3 regions of the Sporosarcina sp. P26b genome follow, and region 1 is predicted to be linked to each of the others. Evidence: riboswitches for the same ligand, from Rfam matches in the RefSeq annotation. Region 1 holds a riboswitch; each other region holds the start of a gene.

What was found. A riboswitch is a leader RNA that binds a small molecule or an ion and turns the genes downstream of it on or off. The one in region 1 is predicted to bind thiamine pyrophosphate.
Region 2: another riboswitch for thiamine pyrophosphate. It lies ahead of CSV69_RS07295 (thiamine phosphate synthase); the one in region 1 lies ahead of thiM (hydroxyethylthiazole kinase).
Region 3: another riboswitch for thiamine pyrophosphate. It lies ahead of CSV69_RS11490 (ECF transporter S component); the one in region 1 lies ahead of thiM (hydroxyethylthiazole kinase).

The regions. Positions count from the first base shown of each region.
Region 1 covers NZ_PDYW01000004.1:171,198-176,528, forward strand. The annotation lists gene CSV69_RS06475 (spore germination protein) at 1-858, shown strand, start outside; gene CSV69_RS06480 (Ger(x)C family spore germination protein) at 855-1,997, shown strand; gene CSV69_RS06485 (DUF3238 domain-containing protein) at 2,049-3,245, opposite strand; TPP riboswitch at 3,439-3,540, shown strand; gene thiM (hydroxyethylthiazole kinase) at 3,603-4,373, shown strand; gene thiD (bifunctional hydroxymethylpyrimidine kinase/phosphomethylpyrimidine kinase) at 4,392-5,207, shown strand; gene thiE (thiamine phosphate synthase) at 5,207-5,331, shown strand, end outside.
Region 2 covers NZ_PDYW01000005.1:90,265-95,595, reverse strand. The annotation lists gene CSV69_RS07305 (heavy metal translocating P-type ATPase) at 1-315, shown strand, start outside; gene CSV69_RS07300 (Crp/Fnr family transcriptional regulator) at 293-982, shown strand; TPP riboswitch at 1,040-1,148, shown strand; gene CSV69_RS07295 (thiamine phosphate synthase) at 1,219-1,818, shown strand; gene thiS (sulfur carrier protein ThiS) at 1,802-2,008, shown strand; gene CSV69_RS07285 (thiazole synthase) at 2,005-2,778, shown strand; gene CSV69_RS07280 (ThiF family adenylyltransferase) at 2,775-3,791, shown strand; gene CSV69_RS07275 (ABC transporter ATP-binding protein) at 4,061-4,753, opposite strand; gene CSV69_RS07270 (ABC transporter permease) at 4,757-5,331, opposite strand, start outside.
Region 3 covers NZ_PDYW01000013.1:18,504-23,834, forward strand. The annotation lists gene CSV69_RS11475 (methyl-accepting chemotaxis protein) at 1-131, shown strand, start outside; gene CSV69_RS11480 (multicopper oxidase family protein) at 257-1,762, opposite strand; gene CSV69_RS11485 (exonuclease domain-containing protein) at 1,920-2,492, opposite strand; TPP riboswitch at 2,681-2,792, shown strand; gene CSV69_RS11490 (ECF transporter S component) at 2,875-3,444, shown strand; gene CSV69_RS11495 (ABC transporter ATP-binding protein) at 3,466-4,932, shown strand; gene CSV69_RS11500 (energy-coupling factor transporter transmembrane component T family protein) at 4,910-5,331, shown strand, end outside.

The sequences.
Region 1 (5,331 bases):
ACGGATATTGTGTTCAGTGGTGATGCATTGATGGAGTTAGTGAACAAAAAAGCCTTGCTCTTTCCCCGATCTGACTATACGGGACGTCCTGACAATGCAATCCAGTCATTGGCGAGAGGTCGCTTCGTTATTCTAGTGGACGGCGTAACCTACGCCGTCATCACTCCGATCAGCTTGTTTTTATTAATGAAAACTTCCGAGGATTTTGAGTTTCCAAGTCTCCAAAGTTCGATCCAACGATTGCTTCGTCTCGGCAGTTTATTAATTGGTTTACTGTTACCCGCTTTTTGGCTTGCACTCACCTCCTTTCATCAAGATCAGTTACCTATTCAATTATTGGCAACCATCGTACAGGCAAACATAGGTCTACCTTTTCCTTCTATATTTGAAATGTTATTGATGCTCGGCTTATTTGAGTTATTTCGAGAAGCGGGTCTACGTCTGCCAACCGTAATCGGAAGTACGATTGGAGTTGTAGGTGGATTGATTATTGGAGATGCGGCAATACGCGCAGGTTTAACAAGTCCCGCTATGATTGTCGTGATCGCCACTTCTACAATTGCGGCCTATACTTTAGTTAATCAATCACTCGTTACAGCTGTCAGTGCGTTACGCGTATTTTTTATTTTACTTACCGGACTGATGGGTTTATTTGGTTTTTATGTGTCTTTATTTGCTACCCTTTTATATTTATCAACTATCCATACATTCGGGGTCCCTTATTTAAGTATTTCAACAGACATCAAGTGGAAAAATATTAAAAAGACATTGTTCCGCCTACCTACTGAGCAATATAATGAGCGACCTGATGTATTGCATCCAAAGGATAAAACTCGCCAGAAAGGAACGGGAGAATGAAAAAAACTGCGTTGTTCGCAACACTTTGTCTGACGTTATTACTGGCGGGTTGCTGGGATATGAGAGAACCCGAGCGAATGTTGTATGTCAACGGCTTGGGTGTTGATTATGTAGACAATCAATTTCACATATATATACAGATCATCGACTTTGCCAATACACCAAAATCTGAACAACCCGTGAGTGACATCCCTCAGGCCGAAGTAGGATTTGCAAAGGCCGATACATTTGATGATGCCCTTGCCCAGCTGTACCACTCCGTTGACCAGCAGGTATTTTGGGGACATGCTTCTTACATTGTTGTATCGGAAAAGGTGTTGGAGCATGGAAAATTAAATGCAGTCATTGACAGAATTACACGGTATCTAGAGACGCGCTATCAAATTTGGTTATATGCCACAAAAGATCCGGTGCAGGACGTGTTGCTGGTCCGCCCTGTTATTAACAAAGCACTTACCTTATCAAAACTGGGTGATCCAGACAATTCCTACGAACAAGAATCGTTTGTCTATCCTACGAATATACGCGAGCTGATTATCGGTTTGGACGAGCCGGGACACGAAGCGGCAATCCCTCTTATCAACGTAAAGGATAATTGGGAGTCTTCAAAAGAGTCCGTTGCAGCACCTGTTTTATCAGGCATAGCGTCCATTTCACGCCACCATTTCAAAGGATTTATTACGGGTTCTAGCGCAAGAGGATTGCAGTGGATGACGAAGAAAACTAAACGTGGTCGAATTTCTTTCAAAACAGAAAGAGATGATCATGTATCCATAATAGTCGATAAAGTAAAACCGACCATTACACCTATCAATAAAAACGGCGTGAAATTTAATGTGGAAGTAGATATCGAAGCATCATTAAGTACAAAGGAAGGTTCTATTTCGATAAAAGAAATCAAAAAAAGATTGGAGGAAGAGATATCTAAACAAATTTTAGAGACATACAAAGAGGCTATGGAAAAAAACATTGATATCTATCGATTTTCCGAACATTTATACAGAAAAGACTTGAAGACGTGGAAGAAATATGAGCAAGACGGAGGAATTGAACTAACAGAGGAATCGATCAGTAAGTTGAACGTACGGGTCACCAAGCTTAATTCAGACCGAAAGAGTTTTCAAGAAACGATCAAATAGAACTAATTAATTAAACCGCCACAATCCACTATGGACTGCGGCGGTTTATTGTTAATTACATGTCATGTAACGCCAATAATTATCTCCTAGCACACCTGTCAAATACGCTAAGCCTTCACTTTCAGTACGGTGCAACGAGCGCCAGTCCTCGTAATCAAGCGCTAAATATACTTCATGATGTGGCGCATCGTTATGATAGCCAACTAGGTCTAGGTTTCCTTGCTGGTCTAAATGCGCTTTCACTTCATAATGAATAGGCGGTGAAGCGGTTAGTGGATTACCTACGTCATGGTTGATTGCAAAAAGAACTTCAGTCGATTTCCCTTCTAATCGCTCAATTTCTATACCGTCTACAGATGCATGGTCATGGCGCTTATATCGTTTCATATAATTCATGCCAATTGAAGGTCCAGTGGCTTTCGTAAATTGCAGTGTGCTATCGCCTCCGATAAACTCTCCTTCTATGTCCACACGGGTACGGAAGCTTTTTCCTTCTGGGTTGAAATCTCGATCATCACCTGTGAAATATGGAATTGGTGAAAAGAGATTCGGGTTTTTTATGATATCTTCTTTTAAAAACGTTGCATAGCGGAACTTCCATTGCTTCACTTCATTTACTTTTTTTCTGTCAGCAATCGGTGTAAGCAATTGATCCCGTTGCTTTACACGTACAGAAAAAGTATAGATTTCTTCTGTTGGTTTATTATTCGGATTCGGAGGCATAATCACTTCATACACTTTGGATGCGATCGATTTACTGACATTCATTTTCTGATTGCTGTCAATCAACGGACACGTTGCCGAGACACTGTATACTACCGCCTCCGAAGAACTTATGTCACGATCAATAAAACGATTATCCGTAATTGTTTCGAGATATTGACCGTTGCGGTAAATATCGAACTTCTCCACATCTTTGATCCACTCCCATGACAGAGCAATTTGTGATGAAGCGGCAATCGTTGTGATGACTAATCGTTGCAAAGGATGTTCATCTTCCTGAACTTCAGTCAGGGCAGATGTCTGGATAACAATTACATCTTGAACCCGTCCTTCCGCTACTCGTTCCACCGTGTATTGGAAAGGATGTGACGGATCCAACTCCCCATCCGAAAACTTCGGAGCTGTTCCTTCATATACTTGTCGGTCATTTTTATAGACACGGTAATAACCACCTATGTCACTCCACGTAAACGATATATTATCCAATGAATGGTCCATTTGTTGAATTTCGAATAATTTCTCCATTTGCGATCTACTCCTTTATATCCATTTCATCTGAAAAAGATAAGACTTCTTCAGATAATTATGTAACGTTTAGCATACGGTTATACTTGACCACCTAAGCGCAAACACTCATTTTCATACTTGTCAATCTGTTTATTGCAGGATCATTTTATCCTAACCCATCTATATGATATAATTAGCTTGTCTGATACATAGTCACCACTAGGGGTGCCAACATTTGGCTGAGATGCAATTATGCAAACCCTTTGAACCTGATCTAGGACAACCTAGCGGAGGGAAGTGGGTAGTTTTTATACCCAACCGCCCATCCTAGTATGGGCTTTTTGTATATATACCTTTATAAGGGGGAAAAGAAACATGCAGCTTATTCAACAACTGCGACAAGAGCAACCACTTGTCCACTGCATCACGAATTTTGTGGTAGCCAACTTCCAAGCTAACGGGTTACTCGCAATAGGCGCATCTCCTGTAATGGCCGATGCGGTGGAAGAGGCGGAAGATATCGCAAGAATCGCCGCTTGTAGCATTCTAAATATTGGAACGTTAAAACAACAAACGGTCGACGCAATGATTCTATCAGGGAAAAGTGCACGTGCAGCCGGAAAACCTGTTGTATTGGATCCAGTTGGGGCAGGTGCAACGCCTTTTCGTAAAGCAAGTGTTCTCAAAGTTTTAGACGAAGTAGACGTCACATTAGTTCGTTGTAATGCTGGGGAGTTGGCGGCAATTGCAGATATTCCATGGAACGCCAAAGGAGTAGATGCTGGAGAAGGACAAGCAGACATTGAAGACGTTGCAAAACAGACAGCACGCAAGCATAACTGTCTAGTAGCAGTTTCGGGCGAAGTGGATATCGTCACTGATGGACACACGACAGTATCTATTACAGGTGGACATCCAATGATGACGACGATTACTGGAACAGGTTGTTTACTTAGTTCAGTTGTGGGTGCTTTTCTAGCGGTGGGAATAGAGAGCCCTATGGAAGCAGCAGCAGATGCACTTTCATTTTATAAGCGTGCTGGAGAACAAACGGCGCAGATTTCCATAGGTCCTGGAGACTTTGCGATGAACTTCTTAAATATCTTACATTCTTTAGATCGCGAAACAAAAACATACTTTGTGTAAAAGATAGGAGGTTTTTTAATGACAATTCAAGTAGCTATGACTATTGCAGGATCAGACAGTGGTGGTGGTGCGGGAATCCAGGCTGATTTGAAGACTTTTCAAGAGCTCGGTGTATTTGGCACTTCCGCTATTACGGCAGTAACCGCACAAAATACATTAGGTGTACAAAATGTGTATCCGGTACAAGCTGACGGTGTAACCGCACAAATGAAAGCCGTACTCGACGACTTTGACGTGAAAGCCTGTAAGACTGGTATGCTATTTTCAGCCGAAATCATTACGGCAGTCGCCTCTTTATTAAAAGAATATCCACCTATTCCATTAGTGATCGATCCTGTGATGATTGCTAAAGGTGGACATTCTTTATTACAACAACAAGCAATTGAGGCACTGAAGGAACAGTTAATACCACTTGCAACTGTGATAACGCCAAACATTCCGGAAGCAGAAGTACTGACAGACATGAAGATCTGTACTGATGAAGAGATTCAACTAGCAGCAGAAAAACTTATCCAGCTCGGTGCAAATGCTGTGGTCATAAAAGGCGGGCATCGCAGTGACGTGCTCGATGCGAAAGACTATTATGCTGATGCGGACGGACAATCATTCACAGTCACTACCCCTTGGATCCAAACGAAAGACACACATGGAACGGGTTGCACGTTTGCAGCTGCTTTGACTGCGTTTCTTGCAAGAGGTTATTCTCTACCCGATTCAGTAGCCGAGGCAAAGCAATTCATTCAAGCAGCAATTGAAAATGGCTTACAACTCGGCTCAGGTCATGGTCCTACGAATCATTGGGCATATGGACAGTTAAAAAGGGAGATGCTCTGATGCGACATGTAGAAGTGAAGAAAGCATTGGGCTTATACTTTGTCATGGGTACGCCAAACGTAAAAAATCATGAGCCCTTAGCTGTATTGGAAGCAGCACTTCGTGGCGGTGTTACGTGTTTTCA
Region 2 (5,331 bases), on a different contig from region 1:
GACATTTCCATGGAAACAGCGGATATCGTCTTGATGGCGGATCGACTAGATCAATTCGCCCACGCCTATGCATTATCGAAAGCGACTGTGAACAATATGAAGCAAAACACATTTTTCGCAGTTGGCACAGTAGTTTTATTGCTAATCGGTGTACTGCTAGGCAAAGTCTTCCTAGCATCCGGCATGCTTATCCACGAAGCAAGTGTGCTTCTTGTCATATTGAACGCCATTCGATTAATACGCTATACTAGTGACAAAGCGTCCAAACGAAATGTAAGCGAGGTGAAAGTGAATGAGTCAGCAGCCCCACAATGACACGACCGATCATCGAATGTGTGTATCACTTGTTCCACTGTTCAATCACTTGGAAAAAGATCAGATGAAGCACATTGTAGAACTTGCGCGAAGCACCCCCTACCCGCGTGGACAAATTATTTACAATGAAGGCGACCGCTCCGAAGGCTTGTATATATTGCACAAAGGACGGATCAAAATATATCGCCTATCAGAAAACGGCAAAGAGCAAATCGTACGAATACTACAACCCGGAGATTTCACAGGCGAGCTATCGTTATTTGATGCTAAACCTCATGACGCCTATGCAGAAACACTTGAACCCGTAGAACTATGTGTTATTCAACGGGACCAAATGCAGCAACTTCTACAAGAGCACCCCGCGATTTCATTGAAGATGTTGGAGGAATTCTCCTCCCGCCTTGCCCGAACGGAACAACGGGCGGCACGAATCGGTATGGAATCAGCAGAAACGCGTATTGCCCTTTACCTAGTTGACTTATCAGAAGAACAAAGACAATTGATAGTCGAACTACCAATGAGTCGCAAAGACCTAGCCTCTCACCTAGGGACGACACCTGAAACAATCAGTCGAAAATTAAGCGCTTTCGAAGAGTCTGGCTGGATTCGCCAGCCCAGTATGAAAGCAGTAGAAATTCTAGATTTGGATGCTTTATTGCTTTTGTAAAAGAAACGCTTTTCATTCTACCGTACACGTGATAGGCTAGTTCTGAAAACCAAATATTTTGACCATTAGGGGAATCCTTTACAAGGACTGAGAAAAGAGTGTGGCTCTGAAACCCTTATTACCTGAACAGGTTAGCACCTGCGGAGGGAAGTGGCGAGTCGTTACTTATGTATTTCTGTCGACATTTCTACCACTTTCCGATTCGGGAAGTGGTTTTTTCTATTGGAGGGGAATGAATGAAGTTACTTGGCGTGACTGACGACCGTCTTTCGGTGGATGAACTGACACTACATTTGCTGCACACAGCACCGTTTCTTGATGCTATTATCTTGCGGGAAAAGTCCAAGTTAGATGAACAGCTAGTAGATTTAGTTACGCGTCTTGCAAGTGCTGAATTCCCACTCGACAAGCTCATTCTTCATGCCAGACCTCACTTGGCTAGAAGACTGAAGCTTAAAAAAGTGCAACTGACTGGCTATGGTATGTCGTTACAGGATGCATATCGAGAATTCCCCGAGCTCTCTTTCGGTTGCTCGATTCATTCATTGGAAGAGGCAAAGGTAGCTATGAATGAGGGAGCAGACTGGCTATTGTACGGGCATGTTTTTGAAACGCCTTCGAAACCTGGGCTGCCAGCGCGTGGAACGGAAGAATTGTTTTCTATTGCACAGTATAGTTCGATTCCTGTGTATGCTATCGGTGGAATTCAGCCGCATCACTTACCTAATTTACAGCAAAACCACGTGGCAGGCGTCGCTGTATTATCCCCTATGCGTTCACTGAAAACTTTGCAGAGTTATAGAAAAGGAGAGGTATCTCATGGAGAAAATGATTGATCTGAACGGCAAATCGTTTCCCGTCATTCCTGAAGTAGGGACGATCCAGCAGTTACTTGAGCACTTAGGACTTGGCGATCGTATTTTGATCGTGGAGAAAAACAAGGAAATTTTGCAGAAAGATCACTACGACGCACCGATCATGGACCGAGACCAAATTGAAATCATACATTTTGTAGGAGGCGGATGAACATGTTAAAAATTGCAGATAAAGAATTCTCTTCACGTTTATTACTAGGCACGGGGAAATATCCTTCATTTGATATTCAAAAGCAAGCAGTGGCGGTATCAGAAGCAGAGATCCTGACGTTCGCAGTACGACGCATGGATATTTTTGAAGCATCGCAACCCAATTTTCTCGAACAACTTGATTTAACGCGCTATACATTGCTTCCGAATACCGCAGGCGCCAGCACAGCGGAAGAAGCCGTACATATCGCACGTCTCGCCAAAGCTTCGGGACTTTGCGACATGGTAAAGGTGGAAATCATCGGCTGTAGCCGTTCATTACTTCCTGATCCAGTGGAAACATTACGTGCGTCTGAAATGCTGTTAGAGGAAGGTTTCATTGTACTACCCTATACGTCAGACGATGTAGTACTTGCAAGAAAACTATGCGAATTAGGCGTTCACGCTATCATGCCAGGCGCTGCGCCAATCGGTTCAGGCAGAGGCATTCTGAATCCGTTGAATTTGTCATTCATCATTGAGCAGTCCAATGTACCCGTCATTATTGACGCAGGGGTCGGCTCTCCAAAAGACGCCGCTTTCGCGATGGAACTCGGCGCAGACGGTGTATTGCTGAACACAGCCGTATCGGAAGCCGCCAATCCCGTCATGATGGCAGAGGCAATGAAGCTCGCGATTGAAGCGGGACGTCTCGGTTATAAAGCTGGACGTATGCCAGTTCGTGATTATGGCGTGGCTAGCAGTCCGACTGAAGGGCTTGTGACGACTTGAGCAGTAAATATTCTCGGCAAGAACTGTTTGCACCCATCGGACCAATTGGACAACAACGTATACGCGAAGCAAAAGTTTTTGTCTTAGGAGCGGGTGCTCTTGGCTCTTCAGGAGCGGAGATGCTAGTGCGGGCAGGCGTCGGCGAACTGACCATTGTCGATCGCGATATTTTGGAATGGACTAATCTTCATAGACAGCAATTATACTCAGAACAAGATGTCATCGATCAATTACCGAAAGCAATCGCTGCGGAAAGCCGATTGCGCGTGATCAACAGCGACGTGAAAGTTCGTGGGATTGTGGCGGATGTCACGCCTGAAAATGTCCTCGAATTATTCGAAGGCCATCATTTCATTCTCGACGGCACAGATAATATCGAAACTCGATTACTCGCAAACGACGCCGCATTACAACTCGGCATCCCCTTCTTCATGGGCGCTTGCGTCGGTAGCTATGGGCTGACATTTCCTATCGGTGTAAAAGAAGGAGCGCCCTGCTTACATTGTCTGCTCGAAGCGTTGCCGCCACAGTCTTTGACATGCGATACAGTCGGCGTCATCTCGCCCATCGTCGTCACGACTGCCGCCCGTCAAACCGCAGAACTGCTGAAGTGTATCACGGGGGCAACAATGGGACCCCGTCTCGAATCCGTCGATCTCTGGACAGGCGAGCGCGCTGCCATGAACGTACAAAGCATGAAGAAACCGAATTGTCCAAGTTGCTCAGATACCCCTGTCTATCCTTACTTGTCTGCCAATGAAGTGGTTCGTACGGCTGTACTATGCGGACGCGACACGGTACAACTGACATGGCCGAAAAATCGACAAGTTGAGCTGATACCATTTGCTAATTCCATTCGCGATATTGTTTCTAATTTAAAGCAAAATCCTTATTTGGTTTCCTGCGATTATAACGACCATCGCCTCGTGTTATTCCGCGATGGTCGGATGTTGGTGCATGGGACGAAGGATATTACGGCCGCGCGGAAGATCGTGGCAGGTTTGCTTGGCTGATTGTTTGATGTCTCTTATTCTCCTTAGAGCGTTTATGTGTGGTCTATGAGCGGTTAACTTGCTGGATAGAGCGAAGAGCGAGTCACATAGAGCGGATAGCCAGTAATATAGAGCGGATAAAACGCCACATAGAGCGTTCAGCCAGTTCCATTGAGCGACCACCACAATTTTACGACCTAACCCACACAATCCACCGACGAAAAAACGCTTCGGAAAGCCCTAAAACGGCAGTCCGAAGCGTTTATTTCATTAAAAACCTAGCACTACACTTACTCAGTCACATCCGCCTCAGCCGAACTCTCCAGCTTCAACACACCATCCGTCATCTTGTACACTTTATCTACGTACTTGATCAACCGTACGTCATGCGTCACGACAATGGTCGCCGTTTGATTGGACTTCGTTTCATTTCGCAACAACTCCATTACTTCAAATGCCCGATCAGAATCGAGCGAAGCTGTAGGCTCATCTGCCAAAAGAATCGCCGGCTTACTGAACAGCGCCTTGGCAATCGCCACACGTTGCCGCTCACCGCCCGATAAATCGGAAGGATAATTCTTATGCAACTTGGTAATACCTAAATCCTCGTATAACTTACGTTGCTCGTCTTTTGACATATTGTCTTTCTTCACTTTATTCAGCAATTCCAGCTGCTCGTCAACAGTTAAGAACGGTACGAGATTGGAAGCCTGCAATATAAAACCGATTTCCTGCAAGCGAATTTTAGAACGCTGCTTTTCATTCAGCTGCGATAATTCTTTACCATTGATGATCACTTGACCTTCACTTGGAGTTTGCAGACCGCCAGCCACCGTCAGGAACGTACTTTTACCTGAACCGGATGGACCAATGACTGCGACCAATTCGCCACGTTCGACTACAAAATTGGTCTCTTTCATCGCCTCGACTAGCGTATTGCCTTCACCGAACGTCTTTTTCGCATTTCGTAATTCTAGTACCATCGTTTATCCTCCTATCGCTTCGAGCGGATCAATTCGGATAATCGTCCAAACCGAAATAACGGCTCCGAGAATCGCCACTACTATTAAGACCAAACCATAAATCATCATGGTAGGTATATCAAACATGATAGGAACGGCATTTGGCAGGAAGCTTCCCGCAAGTAATGTCAGACCGAATGCGAGGACAACCCCGATTAGCGCAAGAATGAAAGTCTGCGCTATAACCGATCGTGCCAAATACGCACTGGAAATCCCCTGCGCTTTCATCAGACCGAACATGCTGATTTTCTGCACAGTCAATACGTACAAGAAAATCGCAACGATTGCGGCTGAAATGACGAATAAGAAGTAGATCATATACGTTAACGTCAAATTTTGCTCAGTGTAACCAGGTAGGTTCTCGATAAACGTTTCCGTTTCAATAATCTCTGTATTATCAGGCAATGAAAGTTGATCCCACTCTTTATCCTTGACGACAATCGCGTTGACAATATCTTTATTCATTGTATACGCGTCTCCAAATTTGATCTTCTGCATATCATTTAACTTCATGTAAAGTATAGGTGATGCATTAAAAC
Region 3 (5,331 bases), on a different contig from region 1:
CGGGAGTTGAACAAACATCAGCGTCTTCCCAACAAGCAAGCAGCGCTATGGAGGAAATAGCAAGTAATTCTAATGAATTGGCTCAATTGGCTGAAGAACTTAATAATCTTGTCCGCAAGTTTACCTTATAACAAGAAAAAGCGTCTGCTATTGTGCAGACGCTTTTTCTTCATGTATTTTATTTCAGATAGTTTGCTTTCCATGAGATGCATATTAATCAATTAAACCACGAAAAGTCTGTCTATTACTTTTACTTTTACTTTACTTCTATTTGTCCCATCATTCCATTGTCTTCATGTTCTAAAATATGACAATGGAACATATAGACACCTTTATGTTTGAATTGTATAGCGATTTTCACTTTTTCTCCCGGATGAACCGAAATAGTGTCTTTCCAACCTCTTTCGTTTTCGTTAGGTTCCACACCATCTCTTGAGAGTATTTTAAATTGTGTACCGTGAATATGGAATGGATGAATCATTCCACCCATCATATCTTTCTTATTGTAGATTTCCCACACCTCAGTGACACCTTGCTCTTGTGTGAAATCAATTCTTTGGGGATCGAACTTCTTTCCGTTGATTGTTACATGATCCATCATGCCAAACAATTCAATATTTTTTGTGACCGGCATAGCTTTTTCTTCATCTGTCACAGAAAACTCATTCAACTGTTTCACTGCTTGTGTACTTGCTACTTCTTGATCTGATACTTCAAACGGTAGAAGGATAGATCCATCTTCATTCATTAATGATAAATCCTTTAGCGAATTCAGCTGTGAAAAGTCAATAATAATTTCTGCCCGTTCTGATGGTGTCAAGGTAACTTCGTTCAATGTGACGGGTTCATTCAAAAAGCCGCCATCTGTCGCGATTTGAACAAACGATTCACCCGTATTTAGCTTGAATGTGAAGTTCCTCGCATTCGATCCGTTCAGCAAGCGAAGACGCACTTGTTCTTTCCCTACTTTTAATACGGGATTTACTGTGCCGTTAACTAATAATGTATCACCTATCGTCCCATCTTCATTCATCACTGCTTTATAATTTAATTGATGCTGATCATCGAAAATCCGGTCTTGGAAAACTAAAGGTATGTCATTCTCTCCATATTTTTTCGGAATTTCTAATTTGGCCGAATTAGGATCTTCAATATAAATCAGTCCTGCTAAGCCTTTATATACTTGTTCAGATGTCTTGCCCTCTGGGTGGGGATGAAACCATAAAGTAGCCGCCTCTTGTGTGACTTCAAATTCTATTGTCTCTTCTTCACCTGGACTGAGTGTTTTATGTGGTCCGCCATCTGCTTCGCCAGACACTTCTAAACCATGCCAATGAAATGTTGTTTCTTCATCTAATTCATTTATCGTATTTATTTTTACAGTTTCACCCTTTCTAAATTGTAGAACGGGTCCTACTAAATCTCCGTTATATCCAAAAGTTTCTGTAGTCACATTATCAAATATGTTCACGCTTCCCTTTTGCGCCTTAACAGTATATTCGGTGCCTACTGTCGTTTCACTAGTTAATAAGGGTGGGATGTTTATTTCATTCTCACCAGTCGAATCTTTTAATCTCACTACATTATTATGGCTCATATGTCCGTTACCCATTGTCGAACCATCCATCATAGAATGCTGTTCATTGCTCGTCTGGTTCATCATATGTTCATTACTCTGTTCATTCGATTGCGCATCACTACTGCATCCACTGATCAATAATGCACACAATGAGAATATAACAACTTGCGTTTTTCTACTCATTTAAATATCTCCTTTATCTATTGTCATCAAGGGTAGTATAGCTGATACATGTGGAAAAACTATGCACATTTCATACATATGGTCGTGAAAATGAAACTTTCTCCATACAAAAAGGATACCCGGGTATATTACTATCCTGGTATCCCTCACTTTGTAATTAAAATCTAGATCTAGATGGTTTTTTCATCGGTGCTTTATTCATTAGGTAGGATATAAAGGTATCATCCTCAAGGCTCGGATTCGACGAGTTCAGTAGCAATGCTAAGTTTTTCGCATCATCTAGTGCCCTGTGTGCGTTCTGTACTTGAATCCGATGTGCTCTCAGTAATTGTTGAAGCTTACCATTCTCAAAGCCATAGTTTTTCCATTTAATTTGTCTAACAGAACAATACCAGTCCATGTCGAGAGTTTCCGGTAATAGTCTACTGACAAAGCCCCTGTCAAATGAAGCATTATGCGCCACAATGCCGTCTGCTCGATCGAGTATCGATAGAATTCTGTCCATGTCGAGTGACTTCCCTCTTACCATCTGATCAGTGATGCCCGTTAGGTTTGTAATCATTGGCGTTATAGAGTAGAACGGCTCTTGAAACTCACAATATTCATCTGCTACCCGAACAATCCGGTTATTATCGTATTCGCCAAGCATAACACCCAGTTCAATTACATCGCTTGCCTCTGCTCTCATACCTGTAGTTTCTACGTCAATGAACGCTATATGTTTCGTCATGTAAAAACTCCTTTAAATCTATTTAAATTCGTATATGGCATGCAATTAGGATCAATTTGTATCCTATTAGTATAACAGGATTTCAACACACTGTAACGAAATTAACCTACTTCGGGATTCGCACTTCATCCAACTTTTGAAGTGGTTGCCAGACAAATTGATGTGCTGTATACTAGGATTGCTTACATAAATGTCCGTACGGGTGCTTGAGTGAATCAGGCTGAGATAGCAGAGGAATCCACTGCTGACCGTTAATCTGATCTGGGTAATGCCAGCGTAGAGAGCGTAATCGATGGAAATTTACAGGAATCTCTTTCCTTCCTCGGCCGTCTGCTCTTCAGACGGCTTTTTTGTATAGACAAATAAGAAGGAGTGGAAAAGTTTGAAGAAATTAAAGTTTACCGATATTTTGATCACGATCATGATCGGGGTAGTATTTGGGGTATTGATGAAGTTTTGGGACGATTTATATACCGTCGTCAAACCGATTCTCCCCGTTGCACGTCAATTGATTTACGGCATGTGGTTCATGGTGGGACCGTTCGCCTTTTTACTATTACGTAAGCCCGGTACCGCATTGATCGCAAGCATTGCAGGCGCTTCCTTGTCTGCATTCGCAGGACATGGGATTGAAGTATTGATGTACGGGTTCATGCAAGGTCTTGCTGCAGAATTACTATTCGCCGCATTCCGATATAAGCGCTACACGATAGTAGTCGCCGGAATGGCTGGTATTGCTTCTTGCCTCGCGAGTTTCGGACTCGATTTGGTTTATGGATATGCAGCACTTGAAACTTGGGCACTTATAGTGAAATACGGGTTACGTGCAATTAGTGCATTCATCTTCACAGGTATTTTTGCTGTACTAATTGTTAAAGCGATTGAAGCAACCGGCGTGACATCTTTAATCCGCCCTGTTGATAAGAAAGAATATACTTTGCTCGATCAGTAAACGCGGAGGAATGATTCAACTATGCCTAACATCAGTGTTACCGATTTACGACTGAAGTTTCCCGGAGAGAATTCACTGGTTTTTAAAGATCTTTCTTTTTCCGTTCAGCCTGGTGAAAAAGTGCTCATGCTTGGACCAAGCGGCTGTGGTAAATCTACTTTACTGCAAGTGCTGAGTGGAATTATCCCGCATTCCATCGAATTGCCAATGAAAACAAAAGACGTCCAACTGCCTGACTCATGGGGATTCGTTTTTCAAGATCCCGAAACGCAGTTTTGCATGACCTATGTCGATGAAGAACTTGCATTTGTTTTGGAAAACCTTCAAGTACCGCGTGAAGAGATGGCCCCTCTTATAGAGGAAGTGTTGAAACGCGTGGACTTGAATTTAGAAAACGTTCATACACCCATCAATGAAATGTCTCAAGGCATGAAACAACGACTAGCTTTGGCTACAGTGTTATTACTTGAACCCGACGTATTATTTCTGGACGAACCTTCTGCTTTACTTGATCCAGAAGGCACGCAGCAAATTTGGTCTGCTATCAAAGCAGCAGCTACAAATAAAACCGTACTCATTGTCGAGCATAAAATTGATTTGATTGCCGATTGGGTCGATCGCGTGGTGCTATTTAATGATCAAGGAGTCATTATAGCGGATGGACCTCCAGACACTATCTTTACAAACAACCAAGAAGAACTGAAGCGCTATGGCATTTGGTATCCGGGGGTTTGGGAAGAATATAAAACGTCCGAAGCATTTCAATCGATGATGAAAAACCGTCAAGCAGTTGCATCTCAAGAGAAAATTAAGATTCGAGACTTTCACGGCTATCGCGGTCAAGCGGAGAAGATTTCTGTCAAACAAGCGACCGTACAGGCTGGTGACTGGATTTCGATTGTTGGAGAAAATGGCTCTGGTAAAAGCACATTGCTTCTATCTCTCATGCAACTACTTCGCACTGACGGTGTCTATGAAGTTAACGGTGTACCGATTGTGTGGAAAAAGAAGAAGCGACAACTTCCTAAAGGTCTGTCGCTCGTTTTCCAAAATCCCGAACTGCAATTCGTGACCAATTCTATTATGGAAGAGTTGACCGTTTCGTTGCACAGTATGCCAAAAACAGAGGCAGATCGTTATGCTAAAGAAATGATACAATTATTCAACTTGCCTGATTCTGTTTCACGCCATCCCTATCAACTATCTACGGGTCAAAAGCGGCGTTTAAGTGTAGCGACTGCTCTTACTCCAGATACAAATATATTGCTACTTGATGAACCTACTTTCGGGCAAGATGCGCGAAATACTTTTGCCATTCTTGAGAAAATAGAGCAATTGCGCACCGAAGGAATGACGATTCTAATGGTGACGCATGATGAGGAAATCGTAGAAAATTTCTCTACTGCAGTCTGGACAGTAGTTGATGGCGTATTACAAACAACTACGTTTTCTGGAGGTGCGCCACATGCTGAATTGGTTCACACCTGAACGGCAAACTTGGTTGTTTCGCGTTAACCCTGCGCTAAAATTCGTAGTGTTTTTCACATTCATGATCATCACACTTATAAATCAAAACTTACAGTTCGCCCTTTGGCAAACAATATTGTACGGGCTGTTGTTTTATGTATTCAGTGGCTATTCACTAAAGAAATTAGCAGTGCTGTCAATTCCTTTAGTCATATCATTTCTATCTACTGGATTGACGATGTTGCTGTTCGGCAAGGGGGAGTCCGTTCTTTGGCAGTTTGGGATTTTCAAGATATCTGAGGAGAGTATCCAACATGCGCTTTTGCTCGGAAGTAAATCCCTATCATTCGGTCTCGTCGGCTTTACGTTTATCTTGACGATCCAACCTATATTATTCTTCTATGCAATGATGCAACAGTT